Regions from separate parts of the Saccharothrix espanaensis DSM 44229 genome, predicted to be linked through region 1. Evidence: riboswitches for the same ligand, from Rfam matches in the RefSeq annotation. Region 1 holds a riboswitch; each other region holds the start of a gene.

Region 1 (2,256 bases):
TGCTTGAGCAGCGCGCCCTCCGCCTGCGAGGTCAACTCCGCCACGAGCGGGTGCAGGTGCGACGCCGCTGCCGCGACCTCGCCCTCGACGGCCAGGAACGCCTTGGTCAAGGCCACCTGGATCTTGCCTGGGTCGAACGCCGAAACGCTGCCGTCGCGTCGGATCACCCGCACCTGGCTGACCCCGGTGGCCGTGGTTGTGGTCGACAAAGCCCTCTCCTCGCGAGCCTCAACGGCCCGGAGCACGCGGCGACCACACAGCGCGCGCACGACGGCGCGTCATCCGTGTCGGCCCGCCCACGAGGCCCCGGACACGCGCGCGCCGGCCGGCGCGCGCATCGCTGGCAGGTCTTCGGACTCGCGGACACCCGGCCTTCCAGCCGGACCTACTGGCCGTCGCTTCCCAGGAGCGCGTGCTCCCAGTGCTTCGTGACGGCGGTTGTTTCCGCTCACCGCTGCGGGGCAGTCCCGGATTCGCACCGGGTTCCCTCTTGCCTCCTCGGCCCTCGAAGAGGGCGTCGGAACCATCGACGGGCGGAACACTACATGTTGTAGATCGGTCCGCAACACGGCCCCACATGGGCGTGTCGCGGACCGAACCTCGGGTGACCCTGATCGCCGGCCGGCGTGGCAAGGGTGGCGTGGAGACGCGTGCCGGACCGCGGCAGCACCATCCACAATGGACTGATCACTCGTCGGTAACGTGACTTCACGGCGGAGGAGCCCGCCGAGATCACCGGCACCCCGGGGAACGCTGCCGACTGCGGCGGTGGAGTGACTTTTCCCGGATCATGGGAGACCGTCCAGGGGTGCGTTACTCTCGATCCCACTGGTGGTTCGCTCCGGGCGATGGTCGGCCGGAGCGAGGCAAGAGGGAACCCGGTGTGAGTCCGGGACTGCCCCGCAGCGGTGAACGGGAACGAAAGCCGTCAATGAAGCACTGCGCGTGAGCGTGGGAAGCGACGGCCGGTAGGAGCGTGCTGTGCGCCCGTGAGTCCGAAGACCTGCCACCGGTCCGCGCGCCCACCGGGCCCGCGGTGTCCGGTGGCCTCTCGGGAGGGCTGCGGCGGACGCGGCTCGTGCCGCCCGCGAAGCGTCCCCGGGAATCCTCCGGCGTTCACGCACGCTCGCGAGGAGAGAGCCAGTGACCAGCGGAATCGGTGCCACCGTCCTGGGCTACCCCCGGATCGGTCCACGTCGGGAACTCAAGCGGGCCGTCGAGCGCTACTGGGTCGGGCGCACCGACCAGGACGCCCTGCTCGCCACGGCCGCCGAACTGCGCGCGGCCGGCTGGGCGGAGCTGCGCGACGCCGGGCTGGACTCGGTGCCGTCCAACACCTTCTCGTTCTACGACCACGTCCTGGACACCGCGTTCCTGGTGGGCGCGGTCCCGGCGCGCTACCGGCGCGAGTCGGAGCTGGACAGCTACTTCGCGGCGGCCCGGGGCACCGACGACCTGCCGCCGTTGGAACTGACCAAGTGGTTCGACACCAACTACCACTACCTGGTGCCCGAGATCGACCCCGGGACGGAGTTCCGACTGGCCGGTGACAAGCCGCTCGCGGAGTACCGCGAGGCCCGCGCGCTCGGGATCACGACCCGGCCGGTGGTCCTCGGGCCGGTGACGTTCCTGTTGCTGGCCAAAGGAACGAACCCGTTGGCCCGGTTGGATGACTTGGTGGACGTCTACGTCGAGCTGCTGGTGGCGCTGGCGGCCGAAGGTGCGCCGTGGGTGCAGCTCGACGAGCCGGCGTTCGCCGCCGACCGCTCGGAGGACGAACTGGCCGCGCTCGGCCGTGCCTATACCCGCCTGGCAGACCTGCACTCGCGGCCGAAGCTGCTGGTCACCGGCTACTACGGGTCTCTTGGCCCGGCGCTGGAAGTGCTGGCCGGCACCGCCGTCGAAGCGATCGGCGTCGATCTCGTCGCGGGCCCGGTGGACGGCATCGCGAGCGTGCCCGCGCTGCGGGACAAGACGCTGGTCGCCGGCGTGGTCGACGGCCGCAACGTGTGGCGCACCGACCTGCGGCAGGCGCTGGCCACCGCCGCGTCACTGCTCGGAACGGCCGAGGAGGTCGTGCTCTCGACGTCCTCGACGCTGCTGCACGTGCCCTACGACCTGGACGCCGAGACGGCGCTGGAACCGGGAGTGCGCGGGCGGTTGGCGTTCGCGCGGCAGAAGGTGCGCGAGGTCGTCCTGCTCGGCCAGGCGCTGCGCGACGGCGTGGACGGCGCGTGGGCGGACGCGCTCGACGAA
Region 2 (2,256 bases), 2.8 Mb from region 1:
CCCGCGCCACGGCGACGCGGGGTCGGTGAACAGCCCCGACGTGTCAGTGCCGGCGGGCACCACGACGCTGCGCCACGGCGTGATCCGGACCGGCGTGCCGGCCAGCAGCCGTGCGTCCAACCGGCCCAGCGGCACGCCCGCCACGAGGCGGTCCGCCGGGGGTGGGGAGGCTGAGGCCGGACCGGTGGAAGCTGGGCCGGTGGAAGCTGGGCCGGGTGCGACTGGGCCGGGTGAGGTTGGGCCGGGTGCGACCGGGATCACAGTCGCGGTAAGGGTTCTGGGGCTCGAAGTGGCCAGGGCGGGGGTGGTGGTGCTCAGGGAGGCGGTGATCTTCCGCACACCGTCGTCCACTTCGGACAAACGCCACGCGGTGTCGCGGATCGCCTGGAACTCCTCGGCGGCGGCGACCACGGCGGCGACCGGGTCGGTCACGCGCAGTCCCGAATCCTGGCCGGCCAGGAACAGCGCGTCACCCACCAGGCCGATGTCGCCGCCCAGGCCGCTGACCGCCTCACCGATCGTGACCAGGAAGCGTCCGGGCAGGTAGGCCAGTGCGGGGACCCGGCACAGCGCGGCGTCCACGGCGTCCACCAGGTCCTGGTTGTCCTCCAGCGGCGCGGCGATGATGTTGCGCATCCGCTCGTGGGTCGGCGAGGGCAGCAGGCCGGCCTCGCGCAGACGTGCGCCCAGCTCGTGCTCCGCACCCGGTGTCAGGCCCCTGATCTGCACGTTCGCCCGTGACGTGAGTTCGATCGTGCCGTCGCCCAGGTCCAGCGCGGCCTGCCGGACGACGTCGAACCGGTCGGCGGTCAGCGTGCCGCCGGGCACCCTGACCCGCGCCAGCCCGCCGTCCGCGGCCCGGTGCACGTCGACCGCGCCGGGGCAGGCGTCGGGGCGTTCACGGTCCTGGGGCATGGGCTGGATGCTAACCGCCCGTTAGGGTGACTTCCGAACGGCGAAGCAACAGGAGGAAGCCGGTGTGAATCCGGCGCGGTCCCGCCACTGTGACCGGGCGCGAGCCCGGGAGTCAGGAACTCCGCCCGCCGTCCCCTACGACCTGGGGCGAGGACCCCCGAGGGATGGAGCCCGCACGTGATCCTGCTGCTGTCGACCTCTGACACGGACCTGCTGTCCGCCCGTTCGAGCGGTGCGGACTACCGACTGGGCAACCCCGCCCGGCTGACCGCCGACGACCTGCCCGCCCTGCTGGAGGGCGTCGACCTGGTGGTGGTGCGCATCCTGGGCGGGCGGCGGATGTGGGAAGAGGGCCTGGACCGGCTGCTCGCCGGCCCCCGCCCGGTGGTGGTGCTGGGCGGTGAGCAGAACCCGGACGCGCCGCTGATGGAGCTGTCCACCGTGCCCGGCGGCGTCTGCGCCGAGGCGCACGCCTACCTGGCCCACGGCGGCCCGGTGAACCTCGCCGAGCTGCACAAGTTCCTGTCCGACACGGTCCTGCTGACCGGGTTCGGCTTCAACCCGCCCGAGGCGGCGCCGAACTGGGGCGTGCTGGAGCGGCCCGAGCCGGCGGGGTCGGTCGAGTCGGTTGGGCCTGTCGAGTCGGCTGAGTCGGTTGAGACGGGCCGTGCGAGGCCGGTGGTGGCGGTGTTGTACTACCGGGCGCACCACGTGGCCGGGAACACGGCGTTCGTGCACGCGCTGTGCGACGCGATCGAGGAAAAGGGCGGCCGGGCGCTGCCGGTGTACTGCGCGTCCTTGCGCACGGCGGAGCCGGCGTTGCTGGCGGAGCTGCGCAAGGCCGACGCGCTGGTCGTCACGGTGCTGGCGGCGGGCGGGACGAAGCCCGCGACCGCGTCGGCCGGTGGCGACGACGACGCGTGGGACGTGGGCGCGCTGGCCGAGCTGGACATCCCGATCCTGCAAGGGCTCTGCCTGACCAGCAGCCGTGCGGCGTGGGACGGGAACGACGACGGTCTGTCCCCTTTGGACACCGCGACCCAGGTGGCGATCCCCGAGTTCGACGGCCGGATCATCACCGTCCCGTTCTCCTTCAAGGAGATCGACGAGGACGGCCTGACCGTGTACGTGGCAGACCCGGAGCGGGCGCTGCGCGTGGCCGGGATCGCGGTGCGGCACGGGAGGCTGCGGCACATCCCGCCGGCCGACCGCAAGGTCGTGATCATGCTGTCGGCCTACCCGACCAAGCACTCGCGGATCGGCAACGCGGTCGGCCTGGACACCCCGGCCAGCGCGGTCCGGCTGCTGGCGGCGTTGCGGGACAACGGTTACGACATCGGC
Region 3 (2,256 bases), 2.1 Mb from region 1:
ATCCCGTAACCAACCACCCCGACACCCACCCCACACCTCCGCCACCAGCAGCGCCTCCGGCGGGCGTCACCGCACGTCGGTGACCGGTATCGCCGGCCGTCAGCGCCCAGGCGACCCGATCACATCCGCTCGCGCCATCCGCAGGAGTCGCGGCAATCAAGCCCACCACCTCCCACTGCAAAGGCACCTCCGCCGACTCCTGCCATCCCGCCGAGCCGAGCCGCGCGGCTGGGTGCGGAGCGACGGCGCGCGGCGGGGGCACTGACCGGACGGTGGCGGGCAGACTGGCCACGTGTCCGACTACTACACCCCAGTGCTGTCGACGCTGCGACAGATCCGCGGCTTGAGCCCGTTCTTCGCCTTGGACGTGGGACGTCCCGCTTCCGACGCGGACGGCGGCGGTTGGCGGTCTGGGGACGATCTCGCGGATGGGGCGGTGCTGTCGGGCGCGTTGCGGGCCATCGGTGAGCGGTACCGGACTGGGGAGGCTCGGGTTTCCGCGTCCTTGTTCTTCCTCGGGTACACCGCTCGGCTGCTGTCCCCGACGGTCGCCGCGCACGCCGTGGGCGGGGTCGCGCCGGACATCCGGCCGGCGAACGTGTGGTGGCACTACGGGCCGGACGGGATGCGGGTGCGGATTGGCGAACCGGTCGCCGGGGTGTCGATCTCCGCGTCGTTGGAGCCGGTGGTGGCGGCGATCCGGGACGTGGTGCCGGTGGCGCGGGGGCTGTTGTGGGGTAACGCGGCGTCGTCCATCGCCGGGGCGTTGCGGACGGTGAGCCTCAGCGGCACGGCGTCCGCCGAGCAGTGCGTGGCGCTGGGCGAGCGACTGCTGGACGAGCCGCCGCTGCGGGGGTCCGGCGACTTCATCCCGTTCCCCGGCGAGGTGGCGTTCCGGCGGCGCAGTTGCTGCCTCTACTACCGCCTCGACGGCGGCGGGACCTGCGGCGACTGCCCGCTCCCGCAGCAGTGAGCCCCAGCGGCGGCCACGGCGCGTGCCGAGAGGGCGACCAGCTCGAAAGGCGCGGGACCGGACGTGACGAAAAGCTGGCGGCGTTATGAAAAGCGTCCGTCGTTGGGACTGAACCGCTCGGCCAGCCGGTGCGGTTACCTGCGGCATCGGGTCGATCAAGGACGGGATCAGGACAAAAGCGGCGCTTGATCGTGTGTGGTGCAGGTGAGGTGGACGACAACTCGTCTGGTCGGTTGTGCCCGGACGCGGCGCACATTTACGGTTCCACAGCCGCAGTGGACGGGAAGCCGGTGGGAATCCGGCGCGGTCCTCGCCACTGTGACCGGGGAGCCAACCCGCCGAGAACGTCACTGGTCGCGCGGTGCGACTGGGAAGACGCGGGGACGGTGTCGATCCGGGAGTCAGGAGACCGGCTGCGGCGCGAGTTGTTGTTGACCTTCCACGAGGTATGGAGGAGGCCGTCTTGACGAGCCCCGCGCACTCCCTGTCCATCCCCATCCCCAAGTGGGCCTACGCCGTCGCACTCGTCGCGCTGCTGATCACCTGGCTGGTCCTGCAGGAGAACGGCGTCGCGCTCGGTCACGCCGCCGAGTCGCTGCACGAGTTCTTCCACGACGGGCGGCACGCGCTCGGCGTCCCGTGCCACTAGGGCCGGCCGTGGACACCTACAAGAACCTCCTGCTGCGGGGCGTCGGTGCCGGTGGCATCGCCGGCCTGCTCGCGGGCCTGGTCGGCCTGGTCGTGGTCGAGGCGCCGATCCGGGCCGCGCTGGCCGTCGAAGAGGCCCGCGCCGCCGCCGAACCGGTCGAGCCCGGTGGGCACGACCACGGCGAGATGTTCGGCCGGGGCACCCAGGTGGTGGGCGGCGTGCTCGCCGCGGTGATCGTCGGGCTGGCGGTCGGCGCGCTGTTCGCCACCGCCTACGCCGGGTCGCGCCGCTGGTTCACCGGCCGGCGGCCGTTCGGCCGGAGCGTGACGCTCGCGGCGGCGGTGTTCGGGGCGGCGGCGCTGCTGCCGGCCGTCAAGTACCCGGCCAACCCGCCGGCGGTGGGCGACCCGGAGACGGTGGACTACCGGACGGTGCTCTACCTCGGGCTCATCGCGGCCGGGCTGCTGGTGGTGTTCGGGGCGAGTTTCCTGGCGTCCCGGCTGGAGCACCTGAGCGGGCCGGTCCGGTCCACCGTCGTCGCGCTGGCCGTGGTCGTCGCGTTCGCGGTGCTCCTGCTGGCCTTCCCCGCTCCGCCGGACGCGGTGCCGGCGGACATGCCGAGCACCGTGCTGTG

What was found. Region 1 has a riboswitch for cobalamin ahead of metE (5-methyltetrahydropteroyltriglutamate--homocysteine S-methyltransferase). Riboswitches for the same ligand answer to the same signal wherever they lie in the genome.
Region 2: another riboswitch for cobalamin. It lies ahead of cobN (cobaltochelatase subunit CobN); the one in region 1 lies ahead of metE (5-methyltetrahydropteroyltriglutamate--homocysteine S-methyltransferase).
Region 3: another riboswitch for cobalamin. It lies ahead of BN6_RS15350 (CbtB domain-containing protein); the one in region 1 lies ahead of metE (5-methyltetrahydropteroyltriglutamate--homocysteine S-methyltransferase).

What each region holds. Positions count from the first base shown of each region.
Region 1 is NC_019673.1:5,496,263-5,498,518, reverse strand. Features, by position in the region: gene BN6_RS23800 (ribonucleoside-diphosphate reductase subunit alpha) at 1-209, opposite strand, end outside; cobalamin riboswitch at 326-543, opposite strand; cobalamin riboswitch at 816-1,025, shown strand; gene metE (5-methyltetrahydropteroyltriglutamate--homocysteine S-methyltransferase) at 1,144-2,256, shown strand, end outside.
Region 2 is NC_019673.1:2,733,519-2,735,774, forward strand. Features, by position in the region: gene BN6_RS12535 (hypothetical protein) at 1-915, opposite strand, end outside; cobalamin riboswitch at 923-1,056, shown strand; gene cobN (cobaltochelatase subunit CobN) at 1,093-2,256, shown strand, end outside.
Region 3 is NC_019673.1:3,361,823-3,364,078, reverse strand. Features, by position in the region: gene BN6_RS15360 (GNAT family N-acetyltransferase) at 1-9, shown strand, start outside; gene BN6_RS15355 ((2Fe-2S)-binding protein) at 293-973, shown strand; cobalamin riboswitch at 1,230-1,405, shown strand; gene BN6_RS15350 (CbtB domain-containing protein) at 1,437-1,622, shown strand; gene BN6_RS15345 (CbtA family protein) at 1,631-2,256, shown strand, end outside.